DNA from 2 places in the Vicingus serpentipes genome. Region 1 is predicted to be linked to the other one. Evidence: riboswitches for the same ligand, from Rfam matches in the RefSeq annotation. Region 1 holds a riboswitch; the other holds the start of a gene.
The links. Region 1 has a riboswitch for S-adenosylmethionine ahead of FRY74_RS11450 (homocysteine S-methyltransferase family protein). Riboswitches for the same ligand answer to the same signal wherever they lie in the genome.

Region 1 (6,734 bases):
TAATCTTAACGTAAAAAAATTAATTTCGCCGTAAAATTATTTTATTGATAAAATGAAGAGAATTAAAATTAGTGACTTGTTTGCCTCGGCAAAAATTGGTGAAGAAGTATTGGTAAAAGGCTGGGTAAGAACGTTTAGAAGTAACCGTTTTATTGCTCTTAATGACGGGTCTACTATAAATAATATTCAAGCAGTTGTTGATTTTGAAAAAGAAGATGAAAGTCAATTAAAAAGAATAACAACGGGATCTGCTATATCTATAGTAGGAGAAGTGGTTGAGTCGCAAGGTAAAGGTCAAGATATAGAAATTGTTGTAAAGTCATTTGATGTTATTGGTGATGCTCATCCTGATGAATATCCTCTACAACCAAAAAAACATTCACTTGAATTTTTAAGAGAAAATGCTCATTTACGTTTTAGAACGAATACGTTTAGTGCAGTTTCTAGAATTCGTCATAATATGATTTTTGCAGTACATAAATTCTTTAACGATAAAGGGTTTTATAATGTGCATACTCCAATAATTACGGGCTCAGATGCTGAAGGTGCAGGAGAAATGTTTAGAGTAACTACGTTAGATTTAAATAATGTTCCGAAAACAGATGAAGGAAATATAGATACAAAGCAAGATTTTTTTGGAAAAGAAGCTAATCTTACTGTTTCTGGTCAGCTTGAGGCTGAATTAGCTGCTTTAGCACTAGGTCAGGTTTATACTTTTGGACCAACTTTTAGAGCTGAAAATTCAAACACTACGCGTCATTTAGCTGAATTTTGGATGATTGAACCTGAAGTTGCATTTAATGATTTAAATGACAATATGGATTTGGCAGAAGAAATGTTAAAATACTGTGTACAATATGCTTTAGATAATTGTAAAGAAGATTTAGATTTTTTAAGTAGTCGTTTAATTGAAGAAGAAAAAGGAAAGCCGCAAGACCAACAATCAATGGAATTGATTGAGAAATTAAAAATGGTAGTTGATAATGATTTTGTTCGTTTAACTTATACTGAAGCGATTGATATTTTAAGGAACTGTAAACCAAATAAAAAAGGAAAATTTCAATATAAAATTGAAGGTTGGGGAGCTGATTTACAATCAGAGCATGAAAGGTATTTGGTAGAAAAAGAATTTAAAAAGCCTGTAATCTTAACTAATTATCCAGCAAACATTAAGGCATTTTATATGCGTCAGGATGATGAATTGCCAGAAGCTAAACCAGGAATGGAAGTTGGAACAACAGTAAGTGCAATGGATATTTTATTTCCTGGAATTGGAGAAATTGTCGGTGGGTCGCAAAGAGAGGAAAGATTAGATGTGCTAAAACAAAAAATAGCTGACTTTAATATACCTGAAGATCATGTTTGGTGGTATTTAGATACTCGTAAATTTGGAACAGTTCCTCATGCTGGTTTTGGTTTAGGATTTGAACGTTTAATGTTATTTGTAACTGGAATGACTAATATTAGAGATGTAATTCCCTTTCCAAGAACACCAAAGAACGCAGAATTTTAATAGAAAAATAAAAAATATATAATAGCACCTTTAAAGTTTTATAATTTTAAAGGTGTTTTGTTTTGTTAAGAAAGAATATAATTTGGATAAAAGTCAATTCTGTTGATAATTTCCGAATTTAATTAGGAAATTGATAAAAGTGTAAATACTTTTGTGCTTTGTTCTTTTAAAGAAAAATTGTCTGCACGGACTCCGTGCTTATCAAGAAAAGTGGAGGGATTAGGCCCTGTGAAGCTTTGGCAACCAACTATAAGTTTCGAATATTCGAAATTGGAAAACCGGTGCTAAATCCTATTCCGTTTATTCGGAAAAAGATAAGTAGAGAAATATATTATAACCCTTCTGCTTATTTAAAATAATAGAAGGGTTTTTTTGTTTTATGGCAAATATTAGAGAAATATTAAAAGAAAGAATTTTGGTGTTGGATGGTGCTATGGGAACAATGATTCAAAGGCATCAACTAACTGAAGAAGATTTTCGTGGTGAAAGATTTAAAGATCATTCTTGTTCTTTAAAAGGAAATAATGATTTACTTTCTATTACTAGACCAGATATAATTAAAAGTATCCATGCCGAATATTATGCAGCTGGTGCTGATATAGCTGAAACGAATTCTTTTGGAGCGACATGGGTTGCTCAAGATGATTACGAATTAGCTTCAGCGGTTTACGATATTAATTATCAATCAGCTAAGCTAGCAAAAGAAGTAGCAAACGAGTTTACAGCAAAAGAGCCTAATAAACCTCGATTTGTTGCAGGTTCAATGGGACCTACTACTAAGCTTGCATCTATGTCTCCAGATGTAAATGACCCAGGATTTAGAAACATTAGTTTTGATGAGTTGGTGGATGCTTTTAAAGAACAGGCAAGTGGATTAATTGATGGTGGCGCAGATTTATTATTGGTAGAAACTATTACTGATACCTTAAACGCAAAAGCAGCGTTGTTTGCAATTAATGAAATTCAAGAAGAAAAAGGAACTGATTTACCAATAATGATATCAGGAACAATTACTGATGCTAGTGGTCGAACCCTTTCAGGTCAAAATACAGAAGCTTTTGTTATATCTGTAGAACATGCTAAACCAATGACTATTGGTTTAAATTGTGCTTTAGGTGCAGAAGCATTAAGACCATATTTAAAAACTATTAGAGAAAAATCTGATAGTTTAGTTAGTGCTCATCCAAATGCAGGCTTACCAAATGAAATGGGAGCTTATGATGAATCACCAGAATTTATGGCAAAACAAATTAAAGTCTTTTTAGATGAAGGGTTGGTTAATATAGTTGGTGGTTGCTGCGGAACAACACCTGCACACATTAAAGCAATTGCCGATTTAGCTTCAACTTATTCTCCAAAAAATAATTAAGCATGAGTTTACATCCAGACTACAAAGGAGATTACAAATACAAATGGACAAACTTACCTTACCTAAAACTAAGCGGTTTAGAACCATTAATTGTTACTCCAGAAGTTAATTTTATCAATATTGGTGAGCGTACAAATGTTGCCGGGTCAAAGAAGTTTTTAAGATTAATTAACGAGAAGCAATTTGAAGAAGCATTAAGTATCGCTCGTCAACAAGTAGAGGGTGGGGCTCAAATCATCGATATTAATATGGACGATGGTTTGATAGATGGAAAAGAAGCGATGGTTAACTTTTTAAAGTTAGTAGCTGCCGAACCTGATATTTGTCGAGTACCAATTATGATTGATTCCAGTAAATGGGAAATTATTGAAGCTGGGTTAAAAAATGCACAAGGAAAATGTGTAGTAAATTCAATTAGCTTAAAAGAAGGAGAAACACAATTTATTGAGCAAGCAAAAACTATTTTAAGATATGGTGCTGCTGTTATTGTAATGGCTTTTGATGAGCAAGGACAAGCAGATAGTTATGAAAGAAGGATAGAAATTTGTGAAAAATCATATCGAATTTTAGTGGATAAAGTAGACTTCCCTCCTCAAGATATCATATTTGATCCTAATATTTTTCCAGTAGCAACAGGAATGGAAGAACACCGAAGAAATGCATTAGATTTCTTTTTGGCTACTCGTTGGATTAGAGAAAATTTACCTGGAGCTCACGTTAGTGGAGGTGTAAGTAATGCTTCTTTTTCATTCAGAGGGAATAACACCGTTCGTGAAGCAATGCATTCTGCATTTTTGTATCATGCTATAAAGGAAGGAATGGATATGGGGATAGTAAATCCAGAAATGTTAGAGGTTTACAGTGATATTCCGAAAGAGTTATTAGACAAAGTAGAAGATGTATTATTGGATAGAACTGATGATGCAACCGAACGTTTGTTGGATTATGCCGATAATGTAAAAGGAACAGTTAAAGAACAAAAGTTAGATTTAGAATGGCGTGAAGGTTCTTTACAAGAAAGAATTACACATGGGTTGGTAAAAGGAAATGCTGATTTTATTGAAGAAGATGCTGAAGAAGCTCGTTTGATTGTTGATAGACCGTTGCAAGTTATTGAAGAATACTTGATGAATGGAATGGGAGTGGTTGGAGATTTGTTTGGTTCAGGAAAAATGTTTTTACCACAAGTTGTAAAGTCTGCTAGAGTAATGAAAAAAGCCGTTGCTCATCTACTCCCATACATAGAAGCTTCTAAAGAAGAAGGTTCTAATGCTGGTAAAGTTTTGTTAGCAACAGTAAAAGGCGATGTTCATGATATTGGTAAAAACATTGTTGGAGTAGTTTTAGGCTGCAATAATTATGAGGTAATAGATTTGGGTGTAATGGTTCCTTGCGAGAAAATTTTACAAGTAGCTAAAGAACAAAATGTTGATTTAATTGGACTTTCTGGTTTAATTACGCCTTCGTTAGATGAAATGGTTAATGTAGCCAAAGAAATGGAGCGAGAAGGATTTACAATCCCATTATTAATTGGAGGAGCAACTACTTCTAAAGTGCATACTGCTGTAAAAATTGAAGAGCATTATACAAAAGGACAAGCAGTTTATGTATTGGATGCTTCTCGTTCTGTAACTGTAGCAGATAGTTTGTTAAGCGACAAAAAAACTGAATATGTTAAAGCGATTAAAGCTGAATACGAAACCGTAAGAACACATTATAATAATAAACAGGTTAGGAAAGAAATGCTTTCGTTAGTTGAAGCAAGAGCTAACAAATATAAAATTGATTGGAATACAAGTAAAATTGTTAAGCCACAACTATTAGGAACAAAACAGTTTGAGAATTATAGTTTAGAAGAAATTTCTGAATACATCGATTGGACTCCTTTCTTTAGAACATGGGAATTAGCAGGAAAATACCCAAACATTTTAACTGATGAAGTAGTAGGTGTTGAAGCAACAAAAGTATTTAACGATGCGCAAAAAATGCTGAAACAAATAATCGACGAAAATTGGCTAACTGCTAAAGCAGTAATCGGAATTTGGGAAGCAAATACAATTAACGACGATACCATTGAAGTGTATGAAAATGGAAATAAAATAACTCAACTACATCAATTAAGACAGCAAGGCAAAAAAGCTAAAGAGGCTGTAAATATTAGCCTAGCTGATTTTATTGCACCAAAAGAAACTGGAAAAATCGATTATATTGGTGGTTTTGTAGTTACAACCGGACATGGAATTGAAGAGCACATTGCACGTTTTGAAGCTGACCACGATGATTATAATTCGATAATGATAAAAGCTTTGGCTGATAGATTAGCAGAAGCTTTTGCAGAGTTGATGCACCAAAAAGTGCGTAAAGAATATTGGGGGTATGCAAATAATGAAAACCTTAGTAACGAAGATTTAATAAATGAAAGTTATAAAGGAATACGACCAGCGCCAGGTTATCCGGCTTGCCCAAATCATACATTGAAAACGGAGTTGTTTAAAATTTTAAATGCAGAAGAATTAACGGGTGTAACGTTAACAGAAAGTTTGGCAATGTACCCAACTGCTGCAGTAAGCGGAATGTATTTTGGTAACGAAGAAGCTAAATATTTTGGAGTTGGTAAGATAGAAAAAGACCAAGTACAAGCTTATGCTAATGCTAGCGATTTTTCTTTTGAAGAAGCTGAAAAATGGGTTAGTGCTAGTTTGAATTATTGATTGAGGCACAATTTTAGCATAAGAAGATAAAATTTATCTTTGTGCCAATGATTCAAAAAATAGTTATAATAATTTCAACGTTTTTCTTTTTACTTTCTATTCAAGTAAAAAGCCAAAATGCAGATTGCGATAATTTATTAGAATTAACAGATACTATTTATGTAGCTAAAAATGTTACTGGTTTTGGTAATAAGAAAGAATTTTCAGGTAATGATTTAGAAAATAAACTAGGGTTTGAAGAAGAAGCAAATTCAATATGGTATTTAATAAAAATGCCAGCAAACGGAAAGTTTACATTTGAAATTATAGCGCAAAATAAACAAGATGATTGGGATTTTTTATTGTATGAATATAAAAGTATGTTCTGCAAAAGAATAGATTCCAATAAAATTAAACCTATTAGAAGTAACTTATCCAGAAGTGCAGTAACAGGTTTGTCATTAACATCAACTCAAGAATATAGTGCTGCAGGGTTGAACGATAATTTTAGCAAGTTCGTTAATGTGCAAGAAGGTGATGAGTTTGTGTTGGTAGTTAATAATCCAAAAAAAGCAAACGCAACACATCAGTTAGTTCTGCATCTTCCTCAAAAAGAAAAAATAACTAAACCAGAAGAGGTAATAATTGAATCAAAACCAGATCTTAACAGAAAAAAGTTTACACTCGAAATAAAAAATAAATTAACAAAAGAAAAAATTCCTGCCAACGTAAGCATCAATGGGTTAAGAAATGATGCTATAGAGCTGTCTAATTTAACAATTTATGAAACTGAAGTAACTAAGCAAAACTATGAAGTCAACGTGATTGCATACGCAAAAGACTTTATGCTTTCTTCGTTTGATTATAAATTATCCAAAACAAAAGGGAGCGATAGAGAAATTATTTATTTAGAACCTATAGAGGAAGGAAAAAAAGTAAACTTAAAAAACATTCAGTTTTATGGTGAGCGGGCAGATTTTTTACCAACTGCAGAAGGCTCTTTGAATTCATTATTAAAATTTTTAGAGCAAAACTCAACAATTAAAATAGAGATAGAGGGGCATGTAAATGGTCCTGAAAAACCTAATACAAGTGCTTTTAAAAAGTTGTCATTTGCTAGAGCATTGGCAGTAAAAGATTATTTGGTTGAAAATGGTATTGA
Region 2 (6,734 bases), on a different contig from region 1:
GTGAAGAATTACTTTAATAGTTGGAAGGGACTTAATTTTAAGATAATGTAGGAAGATTCTTATTTGTGGATAGCTGAGGGTAACTTCATAATCTTTTATTTCTTCAGCCTCCTCTCTATTATCGTTAATACTAATGATTAGTCGATTATCTTTTACTTGATAATAACATAGAACGGCATCAAGAATATAATGATATTCAAGTTCAAGAAATAAAATTTGTTTAGTGCTTGGGTAAATGCTCATAATACATAAGTTTAGATTGGTAAATAATTTAACTCATGTAACTTGATTTGTTTTAGGAGGTGAAGTCTGTTTTTTTGACTGTTGTCCGTATTCTGAACCACCGTTGCTTTTCTGCTCGGTTGGTATCTCTTAAAAAGAGATTCAAGATACATGATAATTGTTTTTTTAATTTCTATTAGTTCTCCATAAGAATGTTCCATTTTCAGTTTGAGCTCCTTTAAGCCAATCTACTTCAAAGTTTATTTCTCTTACTTTTGGCTGAAGGTGTTGTATTCTTTCAACGCCATAAAAAGAATGAGCAGAATCGATGATGAAATCTTTGTTTAATACTAATCCAAAATCAATTAGCCTATCGTGAAGTTGTGAGATTCCATAATGTCCCATGTCTAAAAAGTAGATCAGACTGTCATGAGAATGGAGATTAAGTCCTTTAAAAAACGCAGTAGTTTTATACCCGAGTTTATCAAATAACTTTTTACCATCAATAACTAGATAGTTATAATCTACTCTTATGGATACATCTTTAGGAATTTTAGTTTCTGTTTTCATTGTACATAAGTTTTAGTTAATAAATAATTTACTTATGCATCTAAGAATTGTATTTTGACAGCTGAGGTTAATTGTTTTTGACAGACTGCCCGCATACTAAACCACCGTGGCTTTTTTGCTCGGAGGGTATCTCATAATGAGATTCTTGATGCTTGTGGTTTTGATTAAAGGGTACCTTTAATAGTTTCAATTAAAATGGTATTCTTTTCTCCTCTAACCAAATTTTCAATTTTTTTCTTTAAGTCAGTTTTACTTTGCTTTTCTTTAAGTCCCATCACAAAACCAGTTTCTCCTTCTGTTCTTTTTATCTTGACATTAAAGAAGCTTGAGTTGGCTAATTGATTATTGTATTCTTTCCAACATTTTGCAATTTGATTAGCTGTGGTCAAATTATCTTTTCTCCAACGATTAGAAATGATTATTTCTAAAAACATTGTTTGGTTTTGATAGCTAATTAATCTTGAAGATAAGCCTCCATGCATTCTGTATAGCTTATCAACTCTCATTATATGAGATTCATTAATTCTGTTTAATTCAATTTGATTCATGATACATTAATTTAAAAGGTTAATAATTCAATGTATCTTTTTTAATATTTTGGCAGCTGAGGTTAATTGTTTTTGACAGACTGCCCGTATACTAAACCACCGTTGCTTTTTTGCTCGGTTGGTATCTCTTAAAAAGAGATTCAAGATACATTGTTTGTTATTATAACGCGGTTATATAAAATTTGTTACAAGTAGGAGAAAAAAAATAATTTATTCATCTAATTTCTTAAATTTATTTAATGAATAAGAAAGAGCAGTCGAAAATAAAATCTCTTATCAAAAAGTACAATCCTATTTTAAATGAGTCGGTTGAAATAGCTTTGACGGAAGATCTTTTTAATTTAATTATTGTTAATGGAGACGATAAAGATTTTGAGCTGAAGAATCTTCTCAAAGATAAGCAAGGACTAAAAAGTTTTGTAATAAAAGAGTTTATAAAACTTAATCAAAAACCTATTACTAAAGATTTAAAGAATATGGATGAGATTAAGTTGTCACTAATAAAAACTAAGCAGGAGCGTTTGAAGTTTTAGTATTTATTCAAAAATCTACCAATTATCAGTTTAATGATAAAGAGAAAGAACTATATGATAATTTAAGAAAGATGAGGTTGCGAATTAGCAAAGAAGAAGGGATGAAACCGTACTGGGTATATGGAATAGTATCTTAATAGAAATAGTCCAACTTAAACCTGAAAATGAAGATTAGCTTATCAATATTAAAAGTATTATGCAAAAAAGATTAGAGTGGCTTGTTCAAGAAACTTTAGATTAAGTAGAAAAAGCTTTAAATTAGAATTTTTTAAATTAAATATGGTTGAATCGAATTTTGAATTTTTAGTAGGAACACCTTATTATAAACGATTAAAAACAGCAGAAGATCTTGTACCTATAGACTCTTCTTTAACAGGTTCTCTTTTACGTAAAGTGTTGGAGGCATTTTTATATCAGGTTTACAATGATAAAGAAATTGAATTTCCAGAAAAAGAAAATTACAAAAATAAGGCTAGGCCTTATAGTGGTGCGTCTTTACTTCATCAAGACCCATTTAAAAAAGTTTGTCCAGATAGGATTATTAAAAAATTATGGAATTGTTATAATTTAGGTAATGATGCCTCACACCCTGGAGAATTTATTGAAGAAATTGAAATCACTAAGGAGGAAGCATGTTTTATGTTGGAATGGACTCATGATTATTGGGTATGGTATCTAAGAGACACAGGTACTCCCAATTTAAAAGGTTTAAAGTTTGATAAAAACAAAATCCCAACTAAAACTAAAGCTCAATTAACCGAAGAAGAATATAGTAAACTATTGCTTAATAAAGATGAGGTTACTCATCAGCTTAATAATGATATAGAAGAAGTTAAAAAAAAAAATGATGAATTAGCTCTTGAAAACGCTGCCTTAAAAAAAAGTAATGAGAACTTAGAGTCTTTAATAAAGAAGAGTGAAGTTGTATATGAAAGTGCAGGGTTAACAGAACAAATTGGTTTAGTATGGGGGAGAGTTTATATCAACTTTAAGTATCGAAATAAAGATTATTTTGCGGTTAAGTATTTCAAAGATGAGGCTGGAGCTACAGAAAAACATCAAATTTTAGAAGGTCGTTTTGAAACAAGTTGGCTATATACTTATTTTAATCGACAACATCCTAAATTAGCTGTTCCATTAGTTGAGCAAGGAGAGTATGATCATTTAGACTTATTAAATAAAGACACGGTTTATTATAAGTACAAACATAAATATGGAACTCCTTCGATTTTAATCAAACAACTAAAGGTTGATATTGGTAATGAAATGGATATTAAAACAGAATACCTGGCAAGTTTATTAGGTACAGATGTATTAAATAAGAAATTCAATTATTCAGGATCTTATTATAAATCAAATGGAGTAAACTATAGAGATCAATTAATAATTAAAGGCAATGATGCCGGTTTTGATGTTGCTGCTGATTTGTTGGTGGTAATGATAAATCCAGGAGGGAGTAAAGCATTGGGAAGTATTGATTATGATGAGAGAGCATTTTTAGACGAAGTCAAGAACGACTTTGTAGAGTGTGAACCTGATGTTACACAATATCAAATTTCTAGATTAATGCTTCATCAAAATTGGAGGAAGGCCATTGTAATTAATCTATTTGATATTTGTGATGCCAACTCTAAAGATGTAATTGCAAGATATGTAGATGGAAGTAAAATTAAGTTAGAGAATTTACAAGAGTCTATTTTTAAAGATGAAAGAAGAAGAGAATTGGATAAAATATTTGAACAATTGTCGGATAAAGCACCAATTTTAATAGGATGGGGAACGAATAAAGATTTATTAAGAATAAAAGAATCAGTTTATGATAAAGTATTGGTTCCTACAGCTAGAAAAATATTAGGTGATAAAAAAGAGGATTATCAATATTATCATCCATGGCCTAGAGAAGAACACAATGAAACTAAGCGATTAAATTGGGTTAGTAAGATAATCAAACAATTAAAGTGAATTTTTATTATGGTTTATTGTTATTATTCTATAAAGAAAAATCTAATAAACTTTCTAGTCTACCATTAAAATCATTTCCATCAACCTTAGTTTTAATACCATCAATTCTAACTTTATCAGTGAACTGATGAAAATCCCATTTTACATCTTTTAGGCTATCTTTATTAGAATAAGAAGCTATCCAAATAGGGAAGTTATGGCTTTGATTTAAGTCTTTTAAATAATCAGTATAAAACTTTCTACCTGTATACAAAATAGGTTTTATTTTATAATGATTTTCAGCTGCTTTTAGCCATAATAAAACGTTTTTTTGGAGCTCTTTTTTTGATAATCTCCCAATTTCTTCTACATCTAAAACAGGAGCAAGGTTTCCTTTTTTTAGTTTAACAATGTTTTTAAAATTTTCAAATTGTTTTTGTGCATCTTCATTTGGTCTAAAATAATGATAGGCACCTTTAGTAAAACCATTTTTCTCTGCATTTATCCAGTTGTAGTTATATTTTTTATCTTTTCCGTCAACTCCCATTGAAGATCGAATAAATACAAACTTTATATTGTGTTTCGAATTTTTCACCTTACTCCATTCTATGTGTCCTTGATAATGTGAAACATCAATGCCAAAAGTATATTTAGAGTTTATATATGGTATATCTTTTTTATCAATGTAGTAATATAAAGCAACACTACCAATAATAATAAATGTGGTTAATAGTGTATACAGGTATGTTTTTAGATTATTCATGTAGTTAAATTTAATGATATTGTATGTTTCGTTTAGTAAAACTTACTTTTTTGTTATTTCTGTATACACTTTGTTTAATCCAATTTCCATATTGGTCAAATATGTAGTCGAATTTTAGTTCACTTAAAACAACCTTGTAAACATCTTTTTTGATTGTTGAAACTACATTTTTATTATTATCAAGCGTATACATTTCTGTTGTAGTATATTCAGGATGATTTATATACATTGTTTTTTTGCTAATTAAGTCATCATCTAAGTTGTATTCATAAAGTTCTTCTTTATAAATTTTATCAATTTCATAATCTTCCACTCGAGTTTCAACTACTCTAATTAACCTATTAAAATCATCATAGTAATATCTTGTATACATTGTTAAATCGCCGTTGTAATTTACAACAGAAGATAGAACTAAAAATCCTTGCTTGTTAAATTGATGAGTTGTTTCAAAACGAAAATCATTCGTTTCAGCATCAAGGTGTAAAACTCGAATAAAGTCTTTATTGGAAGTATATTCTTTTAATCCAATAGCATTTGTATAATAATTCCAATCACAAACTATATCTCTATCAGAATCTATGTAGGCTATAAGTTGGTTGTTAGTGTCAAATTTTACAAAATATTTATGGTATACATCTGTTTCTAAAACACCATTACTATTATACTGATATGTGTTAACGGAACAACTTTTTACATTGCCTTTTAAATCAAATTCATTAACAGTTTCAAGCATAATTATTATAGTTTAGTACATTGTTATAACGTACAAAAAATTATTTGTTACAAAATATGTAACACATTATATATTTTGAAGTTATTATTAATGAAATAAAACAGTTAATCTATATGGAGACTTTAATAAAACTAAAAGTAAATCAAGAACTAGAAGGTATACATGATAATATTATTGAAGAAGCTTTTATTGATGCTTGCATAAATTTAGATGCTTCACTTTTTGAACCTCTTATTAACGAGAATCAATATTTTCAAGATTTAGATAAGTATAGATTTTTACAATCTTTAAAGAATACGTTTGAAGATGTTAAACTTAAAGGAGTACTCCAAACCACAATTAAACCAGGAAAATGTATGGGATGTAAGTATGGAAAAGCAAATCTTCAGTTTTTTGGAAATAGGAGTAAACCTGAGTTTTCTTATATAATTAATAAAGAGAACAATTTGATTGAAGATATATTTATATGTAACATGAGTTCAGGAATTTTTACGGATAAATTAAAAAGTTTGTAACGAATTATTAATAGATCGTTATGTTAATAAAGGAAAACAATTTAAAGCAACTACATGAGTGAAAAGTTAACATACCATCAAACAGATAAGGACATCTTAAGAGATGATGAGGTTGTTTTAAAATCTCAAAAAGATCCAAGAGAATTTGCTCCATTATACGATAAGTATTTCTTGCAAATATTTAACTATGTATACAAGCGTGTATATGATACTAATGAGGCCGATGAAATTACCTCTCTAATTTTTGCTAAAGCATTAAAAAGAATTAAGCAATATAAATCGAAAGGGTTTCCATTTGGTAGCTGGTTGTTTCAAATAGCAAGAAATGAAGTAGTTGATTATTTCAGAAAAAATCAAAAAAATCAATGTTTATCAGTGAGCTTAGATGAGTTGAATTACTTAATGGATTCTGCTGATGAAGACAATTCTTTAATTGAAGAAAAAGAAAATAAAACTAAAAAAATAATAAATGCATTAACAGAATTAAACGCTGAAGATCTTGAATTAATTGAGTTACGTTTTTTTGAAGATAGATCATTTAGTGAAATAGCAGATATATTAAAAATTAAAGAAACTAATGCTCGTGTAAAAACACACAGAGCTATTGCCAAACTAAAAGATATTATTAAAAAATAATAGTCATGAAAAATATAAATATCAAAGACAAATTAACCCCAGAAGAAGCCATGAAATTTAAAAATTTCAACGGAGTCTTAAATAAATTTTACGCCATGAAAATCCCATTTTACAAGTCACCCTACTTTTTAGGAGGAGGAGTTCTTACTGCGGTAGTTACTTCAATAGTTCTCTATAATTCTCAAGCTAATTTTTCTACAGAAAACCCAAATAATTTAGCTTATGAAATGATTTATGAATCGCCAATAGAAGAAGAACTAAATGCAGAGTCTC

Region 2: linked by a shared signal. The riboswitch ahead of FRY74_RS06385 (hypothetical protein) and the one ahead of FRY74_RS11450 (homocysteine S-methyltransferase family protein) in region 1 are both predicted to bind S-adenosylmethionine.

What each region holds. Positions count from the first base shown of each region.
Region 1 covers NZ_VOOS01000006.1:6,975-13,708, forward strand. The annotation lists gene asnS (asparagine--tRNA ligase) at 53-1,513, shown strand; SAM riboswitch class I at 1,709-1,834, shown strand; gene FRY74_RS11450 (homocysteine S-methyltransferase family protein) at 1,893-2,882, shown strand; gene metH (methionine synthase) at 2,885-5,593, shown strand; gene FRY74_RS11460 (OmpA family protein) at 5,641-6,734, shown strand, end outside.
Region 2 covers NZ_VOOS01000002.1:529,532-536,265, reverse strand. The annotation lists gene FRY74_RS06395 (hypothetical protein) at 1-243, opposite strand, end outside; SAM-I-IV-variant riboswitch at 304-398, opposite strand; gene FRY74_RS06390 (hypothetical protein) at 409-792, opposite strand; SAM-I-IV-variant riboswitch at 856-949, opposite strand; gene FRY74_RS06385 (hypothetical protein) at 957-1,340, opposite strand; SAM-I-IV-variant riboswitch at 1,399-1,494, opposite strand; gene FRY74_RS06380 (hypothetical protein) at 1,580-1,873, shown strand; gene FRY74_RS06375 (hypothetical protein) at 2,153-3,835, shown strand; gene FRY74_RS06370 (glycoside hydrolase family 25 protein) at 3,864-4,577, opposite strand; gene FRY74_RS06365 (hypothetical protein) at 4,588-5,310, opposite strand; gene FRY74_RS06360 (hypothetical protein) at 5,424-5,825, shown strand; gene FRY74_RS06355 (RNA polymerase sigma factor) at 5,880-6,461, shown strand; gene FRY74_RS06350 (hypothetical protein) at 6,467-6,734, shown strand, end outside.